DNA from 4 places in the Streptomyces sp. NPDC046215 genome. Region 1 is predicted to be linked to each of the others. Evidence: riboswitches for the same ligand, from Rfam matches in the RefSeq annotation. Region 1 holds a riboswitch; each other region holds the start of a gene.
What was found. Region 1 has a riboswitch for cobalamin ahead of ABZ951_RS08660 (iron ABC transporter permease). Riboswitches for the same ligand answer to the same signal wherever they lie in the genome.

Region 1 (5,731 bases):
GATCTCGGCGATGCCGACGTCGTTGGTCACCACCCGCTGCGGGGCCTTGTCGAACGTCGTCTTCACCCCGCAGTTCTCGACGGTCACGGGGTAGTGGCCCGTCGCCTTGGCGTCGGTCTTGTCGGTCTGGTCGGTCTCCGCGACCTTCGCCCCGCAGCCGGCGAGGGCCAGGGCGGTCAGGCAGGCGAGGGCGGTACGGACGGCACGGGCGGCCATGGCGGGTCCTTAGGAAGCGGGGAGGCGGTCGAAGAGCAGGTGCGGGGTGCCGGATTCCGGGTGCGGCACCCGGAAGGCCCGTACGCCGAAGACGTCGGCGAGCAGCCCGGCGGTCAGGACGGTGTCCGGCGGGCCGGACGCCACGATGCGGCCGCCCGAGATGACGTAGAGGACGTCGCAGTGGGTGGCGGCGAGGTTCAGGTCGTGCAGCGCGGCCAGCACCGTGAGGCCCGCGCCGCGCACCAGGGACAGGACCTCCAGCTGCTGGGCGATGTCCAGGTGGTTCGTCGGCTCGTCCAGGACCAGCACCTTCGGCTGCTGCGCCAGGGCGCGGGCGATCAGCACGCGCTGCTTCTCGCCGCCCGACAGGGTCGGGAAGCTCCGGTCGGCGAGGTGGTCCGCGCCCACCTGGGAGAGGGCCCTCGCGCAGACCTCGGTGTCCAGGGCGGTGACCCGGCCGGCCGCGCTCTGGTGCGGCAGCCGCCCCATCGCGACGACCTCGGCCGCCGTGAAGTCGAACTCGCTCGTCGACTCCTGCGGCAGCGCGGCCAGCCTGCGGGCCCCCTCGCGGGCGCCGAGCGCGTGCAGGTCGTCGCCGTCCACCCGCACGGTGCCGGTGGCCGGCCGCAGGGCCCGGTAGACGCAGCGCAGCAAGGTGGACTTGCCGCTGCCGTTGGGTCCGACCAGGCCGACGAAGCGCCCGCTGTCGGCCCGCAGGGCGATGTTCTCCACGAGCCGGGTGCCGGCGACGTCGACCGCCAGGTCCTCGATGTCGACCCGCATGGTCACGCCCCTCCGAAGACATAGCCCCGGCGGCGCATGAGCACCACGAAGCACGGCACGCCGATCAGCGCGGTGATGACGCCGACGGGCAGTTCGACGGGGGCCAGCAGCAGCCGGGAGACGATGTCGACCCAGACCAGCAGCACGGCGCCCAGCAGCGGTGCCACGGCCAGCACCCGGCGGTGGTCGGCGCCGACGAGCATGCGGGTGACGTGCGGGACCATCAGGCCCACGAAGCCGATGGCGCCGCTGACGGCGACGACGGCGCCGGTGACCGCGGCCGCGACGACGAACAGCTTGCGGCGCAGCCGGTCGGCGTCCACCCCCAGGGCCGCGGCCGTCTCGTCGCCCATGGCCAGCGCGTTGAGGCTGCGCGCCGACCACAGCAGGTAACCGAGCCCGGCCGCCACGGCGCCCGCGGCGATGGGCACGGAGGACCAGGTGGCGCCGCCCAGGCTGCCGAGGAGCCACATCATGGCCGAGCGGGCGGACTCGCCCCGGTCGGCGCTGAAGACCATCAGCGTGGTGATCGCCGAGAAGCCGTAGTACATGGCCGAGCCCGTCAGCACGAGCCGCAGCGGCGTCAGGCCGTGCGGGGTGCGGGCGGCCGCGTAGACGAGCAGCATCGCGGCGAGCGCCGAGACGAACGCGGCCCCCGACAGCGCCCAGATGCCCAGCGAGCCGAGCGCGCCGAAGAGCAGCACGGCGTTGGCGCCGACGGCGGCGCCGGAGGAGATCCCGAGGACGAAGGGGTCGGCGAGGGCGTTGCGGACCATGGCCTGCACGGCCACGCCGATCGCGGAGAGGCCCGCGCCGACGACGGCGGCCAGCAGGGCCCGCGGGAAGCGCAGCTCCCAGACGATGGTGTACGCGGCGACCTCGTCGGGCGCCAGCGTCGCCCCGGTCAGGCCCGCCCGCAGGTAGCGCACGGTCGCGCCCCAGCCCACCCCCGCGGCGCCGAGGCCGACCCCGCAGATCACGGAGATCACCAGGGCCGCGGCGAGGGTGATGACGAGGGGCGGCACCGGCAGCCGCCGGGGTGGCGGGGGCCCGCCGGTTCGCCGGGAAACGCCTGCCTGGGAGGTGATCGCCACGGACGGGTACGCCTTCGCCTCGGGCCGTGGCCCGTACGCGTACGTCGTACGTCATACGTCCAAGGAGCGGCCCGCGGAGCGCTTGCGTCCGGGAGTCCCCTCGCAGTCCACGGCGAGTTGTGCGGGGTCTGCGTCACCGTGGGTGATCGGGCTCGCGGAAGAGGTACTTCCGCCTACCGTTGCGGGTCAGCGCCGGATTTCGACCGGACTTCCCCCACGGGACGCTGCGGGTGTGACGGGAGCGTCAGCCGGTGTAGGGCGTGCCGTCCTGGTTGAAGAACGCGACGCCGTCCGGCATGTCGTCGGGCAGGTTGGCGGCCCACTCCTGGAGATCGGCGATCTTCTTCAGGTGTGCCGACATGTACGGGCGCAGCGGCACCTCGGGGGTGGCCTTCTCGCCGACCCACATCAGATCGCCCTTGACGTACCCGTACAGGCGCTTGCCGCCCGAGTAGGGGTCGGCGGCCTCGGTGCGCGCGACGGCGTCCGTGGCCAGGTCGATCTGCGGCTTCTTGTCGGCCAGCTCGCCGTACCAGACCTCGGCGACACCCTGGTCGCGGACCATGACGACGTGGACCTTGCGGTCCTTGTCGATCCGCCAGTAGCCCGTCTCGCTCTCCAGGGGGCGGCCCATCTTGCCCTCGGCGTCGAGCACCCAGCTGTGCGAGGTGTACTCCAGGAAGTCACGGCCGTCGTGGGTGAAGGTGACTTCCTGCCCGAAGTTGCACTTCTCGGCGCCGGGGAAGTCGGCGACGCCCGCGCCCTCCCACTTGCCGAGGAGGAAGACGAGGGGCACGAGGTCCGGGTGGAGGTCGGACGGAATCTCGATCATGAGGGGGCTCAGGCGATCTGTGGGAGGCGGGGGGTTGCGGACGGCGACCGGGTCAGCGCTGGCCCTGGTACAGCTTCTTCCAGGTCAGTGCGGAGAAGGCGAGAACGCCGACGACGACCAGGACCAACAGGGTGGTGAAGACTGCCTCAAGCACGAGCGCGCTCCTCGGTCGGAGTGAGGGTGTTACGGACCGGTCCCGAGTCTAGTCGGAGGTGTCCGGGGCGGCGCTGTGAGGTCGATCGTGCTGCCCGGCCGCGATCCGGGGCCGGGCCCTACAGTGATCGCATGGCGTACAAGAAGCTCGTGATCAAGGTGACGGCGGGGGCGGACGCGCCCGAGCGGTGCTCCCAGGCGTTCACGGTGGCGGCCGTGGCCGTCGCCAGCGGCGTCGAGGTGTCGCTGTGGCTGACGGGGGAGTCGTCGTGGTTCGCGCTGCCGGGCCGGGCGGCGGAGTTCGAGCTGCCGCACGCGGCGCCGCTGCCCGACCTCATCGAGGGCATCCGGCTGGGCGGCGGGATGATCACGGTGTGCACGCAGTGCGCCGCGCGCCGGGAGATCGAGGAGAAGGACCTCATCGAGGGTGCGCGCATCGCCGGGGCACAGGTCTTCGTCAGCGAGATCATGGGCGAGGGCGTGCAGGCGCTGGTGTACTGAGGGCCTTTCCGGTGAGTCCTGGGGGTGCCCCCGGAAACCAGCCCGTCCGGCGCTTGAGGACACCGCCGCGCAGCGGTGGTGCACCCCACCACCCGCCGGAAGGCTAACGGCGCCGCTTGCCGTCCAGTTCGTCCCACCACTCGTCCGACTTCGGGTCCCCGGACGGGTCGTCCCACCAGCGGTCGTCCGGGCCCCGGCGGTTGGCGACGATCGCCGCGACGGGCGGGATCACCATCGCCACCAGGCACATCCCCACCGCGGCCGGGACCGACCACAGGCGCACGACGGCCCACGCCAGGACGAACATGCCGATGCAGACGCCCATCATGGCGAAGTACCGGTGGCGGCGCCGTGTGTACACGCTTCCACGGTACGACGGCGCCGGGCGGGCGGTCACGGCCCGTGCGGCGCGGCCGGGCAGCACGGAAGACCGCACCCCCCAGCAAGGCGTCCAACCCCTGGGTGCGGCCTTCCGGCGTTCGGGTCCGCCCGCCGGGCGGCGGCGTCAGACGGCGATGGCGACCTCGGCCAGGCCGCCCTCCCGGGCGACGACCTTGCGGTCGGCGGTCTTCCCGCCGGGGACGAGCGCCCGCAGCGTCCACTCGCCCTTGGCGGCGTAGAAGCGGAACTGGCCCGTGGCCGAGGTGGGCACCTCGGCGGTGAACTCGCCGGTGCTGTCCAGCAGGCGGACGTAGCCGGCCACGGGGTGGCCGTCCAGGGTCACCGAACCCTGGATGGTGGTCTCACCCGGCTTGGCGGTTGAGGCGTCGGGGCCGCCGGCCTTTGCTCCACACATAAGTGATCCTTGAGGCGTAGGGGAGAGGGAGATCAGTTGGCGCCGAGCGCGATCGGCACGCCGACCAGCGAGCCGTACTCGGTCCACGAGCCGTCGTAGTTGCGGACGTTGGCCTGGCCGAGCAGCTCGTGCAGCACGAACCAGCTGTGCGCGGAGCGCTCGCCGATGCGGCAGTAGGCGATGGTGTCCTTGGCCAGGTCGATCCCGGCGTCCTCGTAGATCGCCTTGAGCTCGTCGTCCGACTTGAAGGTGCCGTCGTCGTTGGCCGCCTTCGACCAGGGGATGTTGCGCGCGGTCGGCACGTGGCCGGGGCGCTGCGACTGCTCCTGCGGCAGGTGCGCCGGGGCGAGCAGCTTGCCGCTGAACTCGTCGGGGGAGCGCACGTCGACGAGGTTGAGCTCGCCGATCGCCGCCACCACGTCGTCGCGGAAGGCGCGGATCGCCGTGTTCTGCGGCTGGGCCTTGTAGTCGGTCCGCGGGCGCTGCGGGACCTCCGTCACCAGGTCGCGGGAGTCCAGCTCCCACTTCTTGCGGCCGCCGTCCAGGAGCTTGACGTCCCTGTGGCCGTAGAGCTTGAAGTACCAATAGGCGTACGAGGCGAACCAGTTGTTGTTGCCGCCGTAGAGGACGACCGTGTCGTCGTTGGCGATGCCCTTCTCCGACAGCAGCTTCTCGAAGCCCGCCTGGTCGACGAAGTCGCGGCGCACCGGGTCCTGGAGGTCGGTCTTCCAGTCGATGCGGACGGCGTTCTTGATGTGGTTCTTGTCGTACGCGGAGGTGTCCTCGTCGACCTCGACGAGGACGGTCTTCGGGTCGTCGATGCGGTCCAGGACCCAGGCGGCGTCCACCAGGACGTCACTGCGGCTCATGCTGTTCTCCTCCGGGGCAGTTGCGGATGTGCGGGAGCACATGCGGTGGCCGCGGCGTCAGAGCGCGCGGTGCCACACAGCGGGGTGTTTCGGGAGGGCCTCGAATGGCCGAGGGGGAGCGGACGGGGTGCGAAGGCGCCCGTCAGGCATGGCGACAGAGCATGGCGGCGACGCGGCACAGGTCGACTGCCCGCCGCTTCGTGAGGTCCGCCTGTCGCTTCATGGGACCGATCGTAGGGACGGACGGGCGGCCCTGTCACCGGTGTGTTGAATAGTGAGACGAGATCTTCCGGAATGCGGGACGCCCGGCCCGGGAGGGGGCCGGGCGGGGCCTCCTCCGGACCGGGCGTGCCCGGGCGTCCTGTGGTGCGGACGTGCGCGTCTCGTCGTACGGACCGGCCGGGGTCAGCCGGCCAGGTTGACGCGGGTGCCGCCGAGGGTGATGTCGACCCCCTCGGGCGTCGTGGTGACCTTGTCCACCGTGATG
Region 2 (5,731 bases), on a different contig from region 1:
TTCCGCTGCGCGCCGATCTCAGAGCGGCCCTGCCCGATGCCGCCGCCGCGGTGGCCGTCACGGCGGCCGTGTTCCTCTTCCTCTCTTTCCGCATGCGCTCCGGCACCTCCGCGACGGTCGCGGTCATGCCCTTCATGGACGACCCCCGCACCTACTGGATGTACCTGCTCAGCCAGGCGTTCGGCTGGTCCGGCCTGCTGTGGGCGTGGGGGACCGTCGTCCTCGGGCTGCTGCTGTCCGGGCCCCGGCCCGGCCGGCCGGCGGTGTCCCGGGCCGCGCTGGAACGCTGGCACCGCACCACGAGCCTGACGACAATGGCGCTGATGCTCGCGCACGCGCTGATGTTCGCGGCCGAACTGGTCCGCTACGAAGCCACGATGACGTGGGCGGCCCGGCTGTGGTCGGCGTTCGCGGACACCTTCGTCCCGGGCTGGTACGACTCGGGAACCGGCCGGACGGCCATCCCCATCGGGCAGGGCGCCCTCTACCTCGCCCTCCCCCTGGGCCTGCTGTTCTACGTCCGGCACCGCATCGGCGCGAACACCTGGCGCCGGCTGCACCGGTTCGTCATCGTCGTGTACGTGCTGAGCGTGTGGCACACGCTGCTGTACGGCACCAACGTCTGGTACGACGGCTGGCCGCGCACGGTGCTGTGGCTGCTCCAGGTGCCCGTCGCCGTGCTGCTTCTCCTCCGGCTGGTGCGCCCCGCCCGCCGGGCCGAGCGCCTGGAAGCGCCCGGCCGGTGGACGGGGGCATCCGCACTGGGCTGGACCACCCGGGGCGCCGGCAGGCTCGCCGTCGCGGCCGTCGTGGTCGCCGTCCTCGCGGTGGTGGTGTCCGGCCACGACGGTGGACGTCCGCGCCCGGCCGAGCCGCCCGCGACGGCCCCGCACGATCACGACGGGGAATGATCCGACATCGCCATGACCGGCGGGGCGCTCTCCCCGGGCAGGAACGTCACCTGCGGCGCGCCCGTGCGCGGATGGACGGCGACCTCGGCGGCCACCCCGTACACCTCGGCCAGCAGCCGCGGGGTGAGCACCTCCCCGGGCGTACCGCGGGCCGTCACCTCGCCCGCGCGCAGGACGTAGAGGCGGTCGCAGTAGTAGGCGGCGAGGTTCAGGTCGTGGAGAGCGATCAGGACCGTGGCGGGCAGCCGGCGCAGGACGCCGAGCACCTCCAGCTGGTGTCGGATGTCGAGGTGGTTGGTGGGCTCGTCGAGGACGAGCAGGGAGGGCTGCTGGGCGAGGGCGCGGGCGATGAGCACGCGCTGGCGCTCGCCCCCGGAGAGCCGGTCGAAGGAGCGCTCCGCCAGGTCACCTGCGTCCACCGACTCCAGGGCCGATCCGATGATCCGGAGGTCTTCGGCGGTGTCGCCGTCGAGCAGCCGCTTGTGCGGGCTGCGGCCCATCGCGACGACTTCCCGCACCGTCAGGTCGAAGTCGGCCCCCGCTTCCTGCACGACGGCGGCCACGGTGCGGGCGAGCCGGCGCACCGGCAGTGACCAGGCGTCGGCACCGTCCACGCGCACGCACCCGGCATCGGGGCGCAGCACCCGGTAGGCGGCGCGCAGCAGGCTGGACTTGCCACTGCCGTTCGGGCCGACCAGGCCGACCACCTCGCCGGGCCGGGCGGTCAGCGAGACGTCGCGCACCAGGTGGCGGGCCCCGGCCGTGAGCGTGACGCCCTCGACGGCCAGTTCGGTCGCGGTCATGCCACTCCTCGGTCGGTGCTCCGCCGGGCGTCCCGGCGCATCAGCCACAGGAAGAACGGTCCGCCGCACAGGGCCGTCAGCACGCCGACGGGGACCTCCATCGGGGCGGCGACGGTCCGCGCCGCGATGTCCGCCCAGACCAGGAACACCGCCCCGGCCAGGGCGGCGGCCGGCAGCACCCGGCGGTGGTCGCCGCCGACGAAGAGGCGCACGATGTGCGGCAGCATCAGCCCGACGAAGCCGATCGGCCCGGCGGCCGCCACCAGCACGCCGGTGACGAGGGAAAGGAGGACGAACATCCGGGCCCGGAACCGGGCCACGTCCAGCCCCATCGTCGTGGCGGCCTCCTCGCCCGCCAGCAGCAGGTTCAGCGACCTGGCCTGGACCAGCAGGACGACGACGCCCAGCGACAGCGCCGCGCCCGGCAGCCACAGCGTGCCCCACTGCACGCCGCCGAGCCCCCCGAGGGTCCAGGCGAGGACCGCTCGCGCCTCGTTGCCCCGGTCGCCGGTCAGCAGCAGCAGATCCATCACCGCGGTCAGCACGGCGGCGACCGCCACGCCCGACAGCACCAGGCGCACCGAGGTGATGCGACCGCCCGCGCGGGCCGTCGAGTACACCAGCAGGAGTGTCAGCAGGGCCCCCGCGAACGCGGCGACCGACAGCGACACCGGACCGAACAGGCTCACCCCGAAGACGATCACTGTGACGGCGCCCAGCGACGCGCCCGAGGAGACCCCCAGCAGGTACGGCTCCGCCAGCGGATTGCGAACCAGGGCCTGCATGGCGGTGCCCACCACCGCGAGCCCCGCGCCCGTCACCGCCCCGAGCAGGACGCGCGGCGCCCGTACGTCGAGCACGATCGTCTCCCGGGCCCGGGACCAGCCGGGCTCCGACGGGCCGGCGCCCAGCGCGTGGGCCACGATGCCCCACACCTGGCCGGGCGGCACGTGGACCGAGCCGATCGCCAGGCCCGCCGTGAGGGACACCAGGAGCAGGGCGCCTAGGACGGCCAGGGTGGCGGCGAAGGGCCGGCGGCGGGGCGGCTTCTCACGGCGGCTGTCCCGGGTGCCGACGGGAGTGCCGGCCACGGCCGGGGCCGTCACCGGAACGTCTCGGGGTGCAGCCCGCGGGCCAGTTCCTCGACCGCGTACGGCGGCCGGATCCCGACAAGGGTCGCCGTCAGCGGGAGGACGACGAAGCGCTTGTTCTTCACGGCGGGCACGTCGGCGAGGGCGGGCCGGGAGAGCAGGAACTTCTTCTTCTGCTCGACGCTTCCGGCTCCCGCGTAGTCGTAGATGGCGATGACCTCGGGCTTGCGGGCGACGACTTGCTCCCAGGAGGCGTCGGCGAAGACGTCGTCGAGGTCCGCGAACACGTTCCGCCCGCCGGCGAGCCTGATGATCTCGGTGCCGAGGCTCTTGCCACCGGCGGTGAACGCGGCCTTGTCGCCGCTGTCGTACACGAACACAGGGACGGCAGGGGCTTTCCGCACCCTCCCGGTGGTTCGGTCCACCCGCCCCTTGAGGTCGGTGACCAGCTTGTCGGCCCGCTCGGACACGCCGAAGATCGAGCCGATGGTGCGGATCTCGTCGTAGGTGTCCTGCATGGACACCTGCTTCTTCCCGCAGTATTCGCGGTTGAGGTAGGTGTGGATCCCGGCCTTGGTGAACGCCGTGCGGGAACGGCCCTCGTTGTCGGCGAACGCGCTGCCGTAGCCGCCGTAGACGAAGTCCGGCTCGGCCTGCAGGACCTTCTCGAAGGACGGCTCCTTCTTCGCCAGCTGGGGGACGGCCTCGAAGTCCTTTCTGAGTTCGGGAAGGACGGAGGAGTCGGGGAAGGCGGTGCCGACCATCCGGTCCTTGAGCCCGAGCGCCAGCATGAGCTCGGCCGGGTGCTGGTGGATGGTCACCACCCGGGAGGGCGGCTTCTTGTACGTCGTGCGGATGCCGCAGTTGTCGATGGTGACCGGGAAGCCGCGCGCGGGCGAGGCGGTGGGTTTCGCGTCGTCGCCGCTGCCCTGCCGCGCGCCGCAGCCGGCCAGCAGGGAGGTGAACAGGGCGGTGGTCAGCGCCGCGGCGCGCAGGGCACGGCGGCGGCGGGCGAACGGGGAGTGGGGCGTGTCGTACACGTAGAGCCTCCTGGGGAGTCCGCGCTCCTCGGAACGGGCCCGCGACAGACCAGTGTCCTGACTCCCGGATCGACGTTCCCCCCGGCCTTCCCGCGCCGCGCGCAGTGGCATGGAAAAGGGTTGCACTCCCCCGGTCACAGTGGCGGGACCGTGCCGGAATCGCACCGGCTTCCTGACTCCCGTCGCGGTGATGACCCGCTGATAGTACGAATGCTCAGGCGTGCGGCATAGGGCGTGCGGAAGTCGACCGCACGCCCCCATCCGCCTCACTCCTCACGGACCGCCCGGAGGATCAGCCGTTCGGCGTCCTGGTCGTACGGGCGCCCGTCGAAACCCCCGGAGAACTCCACGCCCGCGAAACCGGCCTCTTCGGCCATCTGCCGCAACTCCACCGCGCTGTACATGAACCACACCAGGCTCGCGCGCGTCACACGGTCACCGCGGACCAGCACCCAGTCGCTGCGCAGCCGCGCCCAGTCGTCCAGCACCGTGTCCGTCTGCACCAGCAGGTCGTCACCGCGCTGGACGACCTTGGGCGGCACGACCTTGCGTGCCAGCAGTTCCTTCCCGGCGAGGTCCAGGACGAGCGTCCCGCCGGGTGCCAGACAGGAGTGCATGGTCCGCAGCACGCGGGCGTTGTCGGCGGGGTCCTCGAAGTACCCGAAGGACGTGAACATGTTGAGGACGACATCGAAGGCGCCGGGCTGTCCGTACTCCCGCATGTCGGCCTGCACGTACCGGGCCGTCACACCGGCGTCGGCGGACCGTTTCCGGGCGCGCTCCAGCATGGCCGGGCTGCGGTCCACGCCCGTCACGTCGAAGCCCCGGCGGGCGAGCGGCACGGTGAACACCCCGGGCCCGCAGCCCAGGTCCAGGACGCGCGCCCCCGGCCGGAAGGACAGCAGGGGCGAGGTGTCGAGCAGTTCCACCGCCTGGGAGTAGCGCTGCTCGGAGAAGAGGAAGTCGTGGAACTCGGTCCAGAAGTCGTCATCCTGGAATCCGCCCGTGCGCGTCATCTGGGGTCGTTGTTCCTTCCGTGTCGTCGGGGTGGGCAGGAGGTGCGCAGGCCCTGTCGCGCAGGGCGAGGAGGAGCGGCGGCAGCAGGACGCACTGGGCGGCGGCCAGCATCCAGAACCAGCCGGTGTCCCCGGCCCGTTCGCCGAATCCGTACAGCTGCCCGCCCAAGACGCCGCTGGCGCAGGCGCCCAGTCCCGCGGCGAGCCGCTGCTGTCCGAACACCACGGCGTCGGAGCGGCGGCTGCGGCGCAGGGCCTCCAGGTCGTTCTTGAGGAAGAGCACGATGTCGCCCAGCGTGATCAGGACCCCGCCCGCCAGCAGGGCCGTCCTCGTGCCGGCCGCCAGGACCGCCGTTCCGGCGGCCAGCCCCGCGAACCCGGCCGCGAGGGCGACCGGGTAGCTCATCCGCCGGATCGCGTCCGAAGCGAGCGGCTGGACGACGATGACCAGGACGAAGCAGGTGAGGAGCACCAGGCTGTAGAACTCGCTGGAGGCCCGCTCCACGGCGTAGACCGCCAGGTAGTGCTGGAAGTAGAAGTAGAGGTAGAAGGCCAGCCCGTTGGCGGCGAAGGGCAGGACGGCCACCCCGCTCAGCAGCCCCTGGCCGGGCGGACGCACGTCGCCGGATCGTTTCCCCGCCGCCCCCGTGGCGGGCAGCCGCGCATGGCCCACGGCGACCGCGGCGAACAGCACCGTCACGCAGAGGAACAGCGGGCCCGGAGACGACAGCACGAACGGTCCGGCGATGAGCGGGCCCACGGCCATGCCCGCGTTGAGTGCCGCGTTGCCCGCGGACAGGAACGCCGGCCGGCGCGCCTCCGCCACGCCGTGCACCAGATACGCCTTGTTGGCCGGCAGGTACAGCGCGG
Region 3 (5,731 bases), on a different contig from region 1:
ATCTTGTCGAGGGCGGTGAAGATCGCGGTCTTGACCTCGGCGTCCTCGACGACGGCCTCGATGACGAGCTGCCGGTCGGCGAGGTCGTCGAGGTCACGGTGAAGGTGAGGCGGGTGAGCGCGTCCTCGGCGGTGGGGCGGTCGGTCTTGCCGCGCTCGACGGCGCGTTCGAGGGAGCGGGCGACGCGGTCGCGGGACCGGTGGGCGGCGGCGGTGTCGGTCTCGCAGACGAGGGTGTCGAGCCCGGCGCGGGCGCACACCTCGGTGATGCCGGCGCCCATCCGGCCGCCGCCGACGACGCCCACGCGCCGCACGGCGGGGTTCACGAGGTCACCGCCGGGCGGCGGCGGACGAGGTGGCGGGCGTGGGCGTCGGTGGTGGAGAACGCGGGCAGGTGGTCCGCGAGGGCGGTGGGTGCGAAGAGGGCCGCCTCGTTCACCCGGGCGTCGCGGCCGGGAAGGCGGGCGGCCGTGCCGCCGATGGCGTGGGCGCCGCGCCGGTGGCAGGTGCGGACCGGCAGTTCGGTGGAGGCGCGCGGGAACGGGGCGGTCGGGGTGACCTTGGCGCGGTCGGGCAGGGCGGCGTCCAGGGCGGCGGGGGTGAGGATCTCGTCGAAGCGGGCGCCCGGTGCGCCGAGCACCTGGGCGCGGCCGGTCACGGTGGTGAGGGACATGCGGTCTCCTGACGGGGGCGGTGAGGGCCGGGCGGCGCCGGGCTCCGGCCCTCACCTGAGGGCGTGCCGGCCCGGCACCCGGCCGGGCCGGCGGCGGGTGCCGGGCTCCGAGGGGCTAGGGCGTGTCTTACGGGTCAGCCCGGGGCCGCGACGCCCGGCACGGCACCTCGCCGCGTTGTCGCATCACCCGAGTACGCCCAGTACGCGGGAGATGCTCCGCCTTGCGAGGTACCGCACCGGACGCCGCGGCCTGATCCGGGCTGACCCGTAAGACACGCCCTAGTGGAACTGCTCTTCCTCGGTGGAGCCGCGCAGGGCGAGGGTCGCGGCGGCGGGGTTGACCGCCGTGCTGACGAGGTCGAAGTAGCCGGTGCCGACCTCGCGCTGGTGCTTGACGGCGGTGAACCCCTGCGCCTGGGCGGCGAACTCCCGCTCCTGGAGGTCGACATAGGCGGTCATGCCGTGCTCGGCGTAGCCGCGGGCCAGGTCGAACATGCCGTGGTTGAGGGAGTGGAAGCCCGCGAGGGTGATGAACTGGAAGCGGTAGCCCATCGCGCCGAGCTCCCGCTGGAACTTGGCGATCTGGTCGTCGTCGAGCGCGGCGCGCCAGTTGAAGGACGGCGAGCAGTTGTAGGCGAGCAGCTGGCCGGGGTACCGGGCGTGGATCGCCTCGGCGAACTCCTTGGCCTGGGCGAGGTCCGGGGTGCCGGTCTCCATCCACAACAGGTCCGCGTACGGGGCGTAGGCCAGGCCGCGGGCGATGACGGGGGCCATGCCGGGCTCGACCCGGTAGAAGCCCTCGGGGGTGCGCTCGCCGGTGCAGAACCGGGCGTCGGTCTCGTCGACGTCGCTGGTGAGCAGGTTGGCGGCGAGGGCGTCGGTGCGGGCGACGAGCACCGTGGGCACGTCGGCGATGTCCGCGGCGAGGCGGGCGGCGTTGAGGGTGCGGATGTGCTGCGAGGTGGGGACGAGGACCTTGCCGCCGAGGTGGCCGCACTTCTTCTCGGAGGCGAGCTGGTCCTCGTAGTGGATGCCGGCGGCGCCCGCGGCGATCATCGCCTTGGTGAGCTCGAAGGCGTTGAGCGGGCCGCCGAAGCCGGCTTCGGCGTCGGCGACGATCGGCGCGAGCCAGTCGGTGGTGTCCCCGGTGCCCTCGGCGGTGGCTATCTGGTCGGCGCGCAGCAGGGCGTTGTTGATGCGGCGGACCACGGTGGGCACCGAGTTGACGGGGTAGAGGCTCTGGTCGGGGTAGGTGTGCCCGGCCTGGTTGGCGTCCGCGGCGACCTGCCAGCCGGAGAGGTAGATCGCCTGGAGGCCGGCCTTGACCATCTGGACGGCCTGTCCGCCGGTGAGCGCGCCGAGGGCGTGGATGTAGTCGTTCTCCCGCAGCTGCCGCCACAGGCGTTCGGCGCCGCGCCGGGCGAGCGTGTGCTCCTCGCGCACGCTGCCCGACAGCCGGATCACGTCCTCGGCGCCGTAGGTGCGCTGTGTGCCCTGCCAGCGCGGGTCGGTCGCCCACCGCCGTGCCAGTTCGTCGGCTGTCGTCCCTGTCTGCGCCATGACCGTCTCCCGGTGTCGCGTCGAATCGGCTTTGAGCGTCTGTCAAGAGTGCGAAGGGGAAGTGGCTCCCCTGTGGTGCGTGGCCCGCCGTGCCGCTCGCCGGTGCGCGAGGGGTGGGGCGGGGTGACCGGTGGTGCGGCCGGACGGTCCGGGGCGGCGACGTCAGGGCTGAGATCGCGTCCGGTGTCCGGCCTCGGCCGACCGGGTCCGGTGGGCCGCACTACGACTGTGACAGTGGCACTGAGTGCCATCAAGCATGGATCTCTGCCAATTTCCGCTCATCCACGCGGCGCCTTTTGCCAACTTTGCCAACGGCACAAAGGCTGGTTTCCGCCATGCCCGGGGCGGGGCGGAGGGGGCTCGCCGGGGTGCCGCCGACAACCCGTGGCCGGGAGACCTGGACTTACTAGGACGTCCAACTATATGTTCGGGGGGAAGGCCCGCGGTGCGGGGAAGCCGGTGCGAATCCGGCGCGGTCCCGCCACTGTGACCGGGGAGTCCTGCCGCCGGCAGCCACCCACCGACGAGCGGCATGCCGGTGCGGCGGGCGGTGCGCGGCGCCCCGGGAGCCAGGTCACCGACCGCGGGATGGTCCGTGTTTTCCACGAGGATGGAGCAGACACGCATGGCACCGGTTCGTCACGTCCCGCCCCGCGGCCCCCGCCCCGGCGGTCCGGCCCGGCGAGCGGCACCACCCGCTCCCTGACGCCCCGTCGCCTCGCGTCCTCCCCGTTCCTGCGGCGGCCTTCGCGCGCCCCATCCCCGGGTCCCACCCTGACGAGAGCAGGCTTTCCCATGGTCCGTGAACTCACCCATTTCATCGGCGGCAAGCACACCCCGGGCACCTCGGGGGCCTACGGCGATGTGTACGACCCCAACACCGGCGCCGTGCAGGCCCGGGTCCCGCTGGCGAACCGGGCCGACACCGAGGCGGCCATCGCCGACGCGGCGGCGGCCCAGCGCGAGTGGGGCGAGTGGAACCCGCAGCGCCGGGCCCGGGTCCTGCTGCGCTTCCTGCGGCTCGTCGAGGGCGAGATGGACTCGCTGGCCCGGCTGCTGTCCGCCGAGCACGGCAAGACCGTCGCCGACGCGAAGGGCGACATCCAGCGCGGCCTGGACGTGGTGGAGTTCGCGGCGGGCATCCCCCACCTGCTCAAGGGCGAGTTCACCGACAACGCCGGCAGCGGCATCGACGTCCACTCCCTGCGCCGCCCGATCGGCGTCACCGCGGGCATCACGCCGTTCAACTTCCCGGCGATGATCCCGCTGTGGAAGGCCGCACCCGCGATAGCCTGCGGCAATTCCTTCATCCTCAAGCCGTCCGAGCGTGACCCCTCCGTGCCGCTGCGCCTGGCCGAGCTGTTCCTGGAGGCGGGTCTGCCGCCGGGCGTCCTCAACGTCGTCAACGGCGGCAAGGAGTCGGTGGACACCCTGCTGGAGGACCCGCGGGTGCAGGCCCTCGGCTTCGTCGGGTCGACCCCGATCGCCGCGCACATCTACGCCACCGCCGCCGCGCACGGCAAGCGCGCGCAGTGCTTCGGCGGGGCGAAGAACCACATGATCGTGATGCCGGACGCGGACCTCGACCTGGCCGCCGACGCGCTGATCGGCGCGGGCTACGGCTCGGCGGGCGAGCGCTGCATGGCGATCTCGGTGGCCGTGCCGGTGGGCGAGGAGACCGCCGACGCGCTGGTCGCCCGGCTCAAGGAGCGCATCGCGGCCCTGCGCATCGGCCGCTCCGACGACCCGCAGGCCGACTTCGGCCCGCTGGTCGGCCGCGACGCCGTCGACCGGGTCCGCGGCTATGTGGACCTCGGCGTCGAGGAGGGTGCCGAGCTCGTCGTGGACGGGCGCGACTTCACCCTCGCCGGGCACGAGAACGGCTTCTTCGCCGGTGCCTCGCTGTTCGACAAGGTCACCCCGGACATGCGGATCTACCAGGAGGAGATCTTCGGCCCGGTCCTGTCGGTGGTCCGCGCCGCGGACTACGAGGAGGCGCTGCGGCTGCCCTCCGAGCACCCCTTCGGCAACGGCGTGGCGATCTTCACCCGGGACGGCGACACCGCCCGTGACTTCACCCGCCGGGTGGACACCGGGATGATCGGGGTCAACGTACCGATCCCGGTGCCGGTCGCCTACCACACCTTCGGTGGCTGGAAGCGGTCCGGTTTCGGCGACCTCAACCAGCACGGCCCGGACTCGATCCGCTTCTACACCCGCACCAAGACCGTCACCTCGCGCTGGCCCTCCGGGGTCAAGGAGGGCGCGAGCTTCACCATCCCGACGATGGGCTGACGGCGATGACCACGACCCTCACCGAGGACCAGCTCGCGATCGTCGAGACGACGCTGGACTTCACCCACGAGCACCTCGCCCCGCACGCCGTCGACTGGGACCGGGACAAGCACTTCCCCGTCGACGTGCTGCGCAAGGCCGCCGGCCTCGGCCTCGGCGGCGTGTACGTGCGGGAGGAGGAGGGCGGCGCCGGCCTCACCCGGGCCGACGGCGTCCTGATCTTCGAGGCGCTGGCCACCGGCTGCCCCTCCATCGCCGGCTACCTCTCCATCCACAACATGGTCGGCTGGATGATCGACCGCTACGGCGACGCCTCCCAGCGCGCCCGCTGGCTGTCCGCCCTGTGCTCGATGGACGCCCTGGGCAGCTACTGCCTCACCGAGGCGAGCGCCGGCTCCGACGCCGCCGCCCTGCGCACCCGGGCCGAGCGCGACGGGGACTCCTACGTCCTGACGGGCGTGAAGCAGTTCATCTCCGGCGCCGGCGCCTCGCACCTGTACATCGTGATGGCCCGCACCGGCGAGGACGGCCCGGGCGGCGTCTCCGCGTTCGTCGTCGAGAAGGACGACCCCGGCCTGTCCTTCGGCGCCAACGAGAAGAAGATGGGCTGGAACGCCCAGCCCACCCGGCAGGTGATCCTCGACGGCGTCCGGGTCCCGGCGAGCCGCCGGCTCGGGGCCGAGGGCGAGGGCTTCCGCATCGCCATGAGCGGCCTCAACGGCGGCCGCCTCGGCATCGCCGCCTGCTCCCTGGGCGGCGGGCAGGACGCCCTGCGGCGCAGTCTCGCCTACCTCGCCGACCGGGAGGCCTTCGGTTCCCCGCTCCTCGACGCGCAGGCCCTGCAGTTCCGCCTCGCCGACATGGCGACCGAACTGACCGCCGCGCGCGCCCTGGTGCGGCAGGCGGCCGAGGCCCTGGACCGCGGCGACCCGCAGGCGCCCCAGCTGTGCGCCATGGCCAAGCGGTTCGCCACCGACACCGGCTACTCCGTCGCGGACCGCGCCCTGCAGCTGCACGGCGGCTACGGCTACCTGAGCGAGTACGGCATCGAGAAGATCGTCCGCGATCTTCGGGTGCACCAGATCCTGGAAGGAACCAACGAGATCATGCGACTGATCGTGGCCCGGGGACTGACCGGAGCCACCCGATGAGCCCGGCGAACCCCGGCGGGGACTCCGTCCTGGTGCGCACCGAGGGCCGTGCC
Region 4 (5,731 bases), on a different contig from region 1:
GGAATGGATCTCGACGTCCCATGGCTGTCCTGCGTGGATCACGTCGGGTGGCGGTCGATGCTGCCCGGCTCTGTACATGCTGTTTGAGGGAGTGTCACCAGAATGTCTGTTACACAGTCCGCGGTCGAGCGGGTGCGCGTCTCGGCGGAGCCCGACTGGTACGAGTCGGCCGGGATCTCGCTCGGCATCCGGGTCGGAAACCTGGTCTTCACCTCGGGACAGGCCCCGATCGACGCCCGGGGAGCCACGGTCGGGGCCGGGGACTTCGAGGCGCAAGCCCGTCAGGCGCTCGCGAACCTGTCGACGGTGCTGACGAACGCGGGCTCCAGTCTCGCGGACACGGTCAAGGCGACCGTATTCGTCACCGACATCACGCACCAAGACGTCTTCGCCAAGCTGCGCGCGGAACACTTCGCGGCCGAACCCCACCTCGCGGAGTCCTTCGTGGAGGTCTCCTCACTTGCCGACCCCGAGTGGATGATCGAGATAGAGGCGATCGGGCTCATTCGGTGACCGGCCGGCTCCACCACCGGCTCGGCGCGCCGCACCACCCGGCCCGCCCTCCCGCCACGGCGTACCGACGAAGGAGCACCGGCAGGCACGGGGCGGCACGCCCGGCGGCGCACGAACTCTTCGCGCGGGCGGCCGCGCTCCCGTAGCCGACCCGGCGGATAGTGCGCGCCTCCCGGCTGCGGGTACTGGCCGCCGCTGACCTGATCGCCCCCGGCCACGGGCCCGTTCGAGGCCGACGACAGTGTGCTGCGCTGGATCCCTCCTGCGGATCCCTCACCGGGGTTTCGGGCGACCGGGCCTCACCAAGCCCGCTCGTCAAGCGGACGCGGGCAGGTGGATGTCCAGGAGGCACACGTCGTCGCGCTGTTCGTCCGGCAGGAGACGGGACAGCAGGGCGTCGAGCGAGCCGGGGCCGTCCGCGGACAGTTCCGTCTCGGCGGCGCGGGCCAGGCGGTCCATTCCCTCGTCCAAGTGTTCCCCGGGGCGTTCGATCAGGCCGTCGGTGTAGAGCAGCAGGTGGTCTCCGGGCACGAGTCGGCACACGGCCTCGCCGAAGGAGGGCCGCAGCGAGGCGCCGAGCAGTATGCCGTCGGGCGCGGAGAGGAACTCCGCCTTCCCGTGGCGCACGAGCAGGGGTGGCGGGTGGCCCGCCTGGACCCAGGTCAGGCAGCGCTCGGCGGGGTCGTAGCGGCCGAGCACGAGGGTGGCGGTGGCATGGTGGTCGCGGGTGTGCAGGAGCAGGGTGTTGAGCCGGTGCAGCGCGCCGGTGAGCGACGAGCCGGTGACGACCATGCCCTTGGCCGTGAACCGCAGCTGGGCCATCGTGGCCACCGCGTCGATGCCGTGTCCGGCCACGTCGCCGACCGCGAAGAGCACGCCGCCGGGCATGTCGACGGCGCTGTACCAGTCGCCGCCCACGTTGAGGTCATCGTGGGAGGGCAGGTAGGCGACGTCGACGCGCAGATCGGCCAGGTGCAGCGACTGCCCGGGCAGCGGCAGCAGAGCGTGCTGCAAGCGGGCGGCGACCGTTCGTTCCGCCTGGAGGACGTTGCGCTGGGCCAGGACGGCCTGGCGGGTCTCCGTCAGGGCCAGTTCGGCGGCGCGCTGCGCTGTGACGTCCTGGACGAAGCCGTGCACTTCGACGGGGGTGCCGTGGGCGTCCGGCACCGCCTCGGCGACGACCCGCAGGTGCCGGACACCGCCCCGCGTCGTGATCCGGACGTGGCGATCGAGGGGGGTGGCCGCGTCCAGGAGTCTTCGGAGCGCGCGGGTGAAGTCCGGGGCGTCCTCGGGCAGGACGTCCCGGGGGAAGGCGTCGAGCGGCAGCGGGCCCTCTTCCGGGTCCCGGTCGAGGACGGCGTGGACCTGGGGTGACCAGGTGATGGCGCCCGTGACGAGGTTCCAGTCCGTCCACCCGAGGTTGCCGAGCCGCTGGAGGTCGGCCAGGAGGGCCTGCTGCCGGGCGGCGTCGTCGTGGGCCACCCAGGTGACCACGAGGGCGTCACCGAGTTTCACCGCACGGACGGAGTAGACGGAGCGCTGCCGCAGGCCGGCGACGACCTCCTCGTAGGCGAAGGGCTCGCCCTCGTACGGCGTCCCCGTGGTGAGCGTCCGCAGGTAGCCCTGCCAGACGTCGGCGCCGGCCACGGTGGGGTAGCACTCCAGGATCCGCAGCCCGACCAGTGTGCGGCCGCGCCGGCCGGCGACGTCGACGGACTGCGGCGCGGCGGCGTCGATGCGGAAGTCCTCGACGTCACCCGCCGGTGACCGCACGGGGGTGAGGAGGACGGCGGGGCCCGGAAGGACGTCGAAGACCGCCTGGACGAGTGCGACCGTGCCCGCTTCGGGCCCGCCCGGCGCGCACCATCCGGACGCCTCCGGGGCCCCGGATCTCTCTGACCACCTGGACGGGCCGGGTCGTCCGTTCAGCAGGCGCGGCCCCGGGCGCACGCCCCCCGCGCGGAGGCTCCCGGCGCACAGCCGGGCGACAGACCGCAGCAGCTCGCGCACGTCCTCGCCGAAGGGGGCGTCCACCGTGCGCAGGACGCCGAGGGCCGCGGTGACCCTGTCGCCGGTGGTGACCGGGAGCCAGGCGCGGGTGCGCCACCTCTGCGGCGGCTGCCCGATCAGGTGGTAGCGCCGCGCGTCCTGCGCCGGGTCCTCCAGCCACACGGCTTCGCCGCGGCGGACGGCGTCCAGGGCGGCGATGCCGCCGATGGGGGGCACGGACCGCCACTGCGCCGCGACCGCGGCCCCGGTGCCGGCGTGCCCGGCGAGCTCCAGGGCGTCGTGCGCGGTGCGGGAGAAGAGGAGGACGGCGTCGGCCCGGACCGGGGGCCCGGCCAGGTGCTCCAGCAGCCGTTCCGCGACGTCCTGCGGGCAGGTGGCGCCGGTGAGGGCCCTGCCGAGGTCGCCGAGGAGTGCGGTGCGCGAGGGCGCGCACGGCTCCGTGCCGGATTCCCGCACCTGCCCGGCTCGGCCGGTGGAGGGGGCCGGGCCGTGGCGTGCGGGTCGGTGCGGCGCCGGGGAACCCTTCTCCGGAACGGCGGGAAGGTCCAAGACGCCCTGGGCGGGCACGAAGGGCGGGTGCGCCGCCTGCGGGATGCCACCGAGCGCGAGCCAGCACTCCTCGGTCAGCGTGCGGCCGTCGGCTCGCGCCCGCCGCGTCAGCTCCGCGTGCGCTTCCGCGGCCGAGCACCCCGACTGTGCCATCAGGATGCCCTTGGCACGCTCCAGCACGGCCGCGGTGGACGTCTGGCGGTGCAGGCGCTCGTTCTCGGCGCGCAACGCGGCCACGACCTTGGCCAGCGCGACGACGTCGGGTGCGACGCCGGACTCCTCGTCCTCGACAGGTTCGCTCGTCACGTCACTGAGGATGTCATAGGCGGCAGCCGCCGGGGCCGGCTGCACGGGCGCCGGTCACCGGCCCGGGGGAGCAACACACGCCGGGCTTGCGGAAACAGCGGCGGACCGGACCCGAAGGGTACGCACCGATGTGCCGTCACGTCCACCGGCGAACCCGGCCATTCCGGGCTTTCGGGCGGCAGGATCGCCGGGGACCGGCCCCGCGTTCTCCTCGAGATTCATCACTTCGAGGCACTGTCGCCCCTTTACCAGCGACAACAAGACAACGATCGAGGCCACTCTGTTGCGGCGACGTGAGCGCCTCTACGCTGATGAGCGCAGTCGGTTCGCGCCACGGCCTGTGGCGCGTCGCAAGAGGGAATCCGGTGGGAATCCGGAGCTGTCCCGCAGCGGTGAGTGGGAACGAACGCCGTCAACGGCACTGGGCCCCGTCCAGGGGTGTCCGGGAAGCGACGGCCAGTAGGTGTTGCCGGAAGGGACCGGCCGACGCGCCCGCGAGTCCGAAGACCTGCCACTGCGCGCGTGCGACCGCACGCGGTGTTCACGGGTGACCTCGAGGGCTGGGTCGGCGGTGCAGGCGGAGCGGCGCGAGTGCCAGGCGCGGCCGCCCTCTCGCTCACCGGTCCTTCCTCGGGCCGGGGGCGACGAGGGAGGCATGTCCGTGACCGAGAGGCACCGCTCGCACGGCCCGGTGGCCGGTCCGGATCCCGCCGCCCCGCCGTGTCCGACGCCGGCGGCACGCCCCGGCAGCCCGGCCCGGGTCGCCTCGGGCGTCTGCCACGGCACACTGGGCGAGCTCTACCAGGGCCCGCTGCGCCCGGGCGCCGATCCGGACATCGCTCTGGTGTCGTTCCCCGTGGACCGCCACTCGTGGGTGTACTACACGCAAGGGGCCGGCACGGCGGGCGCGCCACCGCTCGGCGAGAAGGCGGCGACGGCCGCCCGCCTCTTCCTGGGGCACCTGGGGCTGACGCTGCCGCCCGGTCACTGGAGCACCCACTCGGACCTGAGCGTCGGCGTGGGGATGGCCAGTTCCACGGCCGACATCGTGGCGACGCTGCGCTGCCTGTTCCACCTCTTCTCCCTGCCGTACGACGCCGGCATCGTCCTCCGCGTCCTGTCGGCGATCGAGCGGGCCGACAGCGTCTTCCTCGACGAGTTCGCGCTCCATCTGAGCGGCCGGCACCGTGTCGTACGGCGCCTGGGCACCGGCATCGGCTTTTACACCGCCTTCGTGACGGAGCCGGGCACGGTGGACACCGCCGCCGTGACCCCGCTGCTCCTGCGGCACTACCGGCGGTACGGGGCGGAGTACGAGCGGTGCCTGACGGACCTCCTCAAGGGCTTCGCCTCCGGCGATCCGGCAGCCGTGGCCCGGGCGGCGACCTTCAGTGCCGTCCTGTCCCAGGCGGTGCTGCCCAAGCGCACCTTCGAAGCCGTACTGGCCCACCGCGAGGAGTTCACGGCGGACGGCCTCTTCGTCGCCCATACCGGCTCCCTCATCGGCTACCTGTTCGCCCGTCGCCCCGGCCCCGCCGTGAAGGGCGAACTGTCCGCCTTCTTCCACTCACTCGGCCACCAGTGCTCCTTCGCCCAGGGAGGCTACGCGTGATCCACCCCCACATAGCCGATGCCCTCAAGGTCCCCGATCTCGTCCGGCTGGCGGACGGCATGGTCCTGTTGAGGTTCGAGTCGATGAAGATCTACTCGGCGCTCGCGGCCGTCCGGCGGCTGCTCGACCGCGGCACCGTCCGCCCCGGACAGACCCTGATCGACAGCTCCAGCGGCATCTACGCCTACGCTCTGGCGCTCGCCTGCCACCGCTACGGCCTGCGGTGCCACATCGTGGCCTCGACCACGGTCGACGCCACGACACTCGCGCAACTGGAGATCCTCGGCGCGACGGTCGAGCAGGTCAGACCGTCGCGGAACCTCAAACTCGACCAGGAGTTACGGGTGCGCCGGGTGCGGGAAACCCTCGCCGAGCAGCCCGCCTTCCACTGGATGCGCCAGTACCACGACGACATCCACTACCTGGGCTACCAGGAGGTCGCGGACGCGGTGGCCGCGGCGCTGCCGGGCCGCTCGCTGACCGTCGTCGGCGGCGTCGGGTCCGGGGCCTCCACCGGCGGGCTCGCGGAACACCTGCGCCGCCGCGACCCCTCCGTCCGGCTGGTCGGGGTGCAGCCGTTCGGCAGCGTCACCTTCGGCAGCCAGGACCACGACGACCCGGAGGCGATCATCGCCGGCATCGGGTCCTCGATCGTCTTCGACAACGTCCGCCACCACCTCTACGACGCCGTCCACTGGATGGACTTCACCCACGCCATGTCCGGCACGGTCGCCCTGCTGC

Region 2: another riboswitch for cobalamin. It lies ahead of ABZ951_RS03085 (ABC transporter substrate-binding protein); the one in region 1 lies ahead of ABZ951_RS08660 (iron ABC transporter permease).
Region 3: another riboswitch for cobalamin. It lies ahead of ABZ951_RS11235 (CoA-acylating methylmalonate-semialdehyde dehydrogenase); the one in region 1 lies ahead of ABZ951_RS08660 (iron ABC transporter permease).
Region 4: another riboswitch for cobalamin. It lies ahead of ABZ951_RS03110 (hypothetical protein); the one in region 1 lies ahead of ABZ951_RS08660 (iron ABC transporter permease).

The regions. Positions count from the first base shown of each region.
Region 1 is NZ_JBEYZW010000013.1:104,840-110,570, reverse strand. Features, by position in the region: gene ABZ951_RS08670 (ABC transporter substrate-binding protein) at 1-216, opposite strand, end outside; gene ABZ951_RS08665 (ABC transporter ATP-binding protein) at 226-999, opposite strand; gene ABZ951_RS08660 (iron ABC transporter permease) at 1,002-2,093, opposite strand; cobalamin riboswitch at 2,213-2,349, opposite strand; gene ABZ951_RS08655 (FABP family protein) at 2,338-2,925, opposite strand; gene ABZ951_RS08650 (DsrE family protein) at 3,211-3,579, shown strand; gene ABZ951_RS08645 (DUF3099 domain-containing protein) at 3,683-3,940, opposite strand; gene ABZ951_RS08640 (DUF1416 domain-containing protein) at 4,085-4,375, opposite strand; gene ABZ951_RS08635 (sulfurtransferase) at 4,408-5,244, opposite strand; gene ABZ951_RS08630 (putative leader peptide) at 5,387-5,467, opposite strand; gene ABZ951_RS08625 (DUF2993 domain-containing protein) at 5,650-5,731, opposite strand, start outside.
Region 2 is NZ_JBEYZW010000004.1:123,247-128,977, forward strand. Features, by position in the region: gene ABZ951_RS03070 (ferric reductase-like transmembrane domain-containing protein) at 1-911, shown strand, start outside; gene ABZ951_RS03075 (ABC transporter ATP-binding protein) at 896-1,714, opposite strand; gene ABZ951_RS03080 (iron ABC transporter permease) at 1,711-2,805, opposite strand; gene ABZ951_RS03085 (ABC transporter substrate-binding protein) at 2,817-3,845, opposite strand; cobalamin riboswitch at 3,875-4,059, opposite strand; gene ABZ951_RS03090 (class I SAM-dependent methyltransferase) at 4,112-4,861, opposite strand; gene ABZ951_RS03095 (MFS transporter) at 4,833-5,731, opposite strand, start outside.
Region 3 is NZ_JBEYZW010000019.1:3,503-9,233, forward strand. Features, by position in the region: partial or broken gene ABZ951_RS11220 (3-hydroxybutyryl-CoA dehydrogenase) at 1-325, opposite strand, end outside; partial or broken gene ABZ951_RS11225 (hypothetical protein) at 421-576, opposite strand; gene aceA (isocitrate lyase) at 952-2,232, opposite strand; cobalamin riboswitch at 2,683-2,811, shown strand; gene ABZ951_RS11235 (CoA-acylating methylmalonate-semialdehyde dehydrogenase) at 3,028-4,527, shown strand; gene ABZ951_RS11240 (acyl-CoA dehydrogenase family protein) at 4,533-5,678, shown strand; gene ABZ951_RS11245 (enoyl-CoA hydratase/isomerase family protein) at 5,675-5,731, shown strand, end outside.
Region 4 is NZ_JBEYZW010000004.1:130,871-136,601, reverse strand. Features, by position in the region: gene ABZ951_RS03120 (RidA family protein) at 103-513, shown strand; gene ABZ951_RS03115 (SpoIIE family protein phosphatase) at 829-3,378, opposite strand; cobalamin riboswitch at 3,684-3,909, shown strand; gene ABZ951_RS03110 (hypothetical protein) at 4,040-4,990, shown strand; gene ABZ951_RS03105 (cysteine synthase family protein) at 4,987-5,731, shown strand, end outside.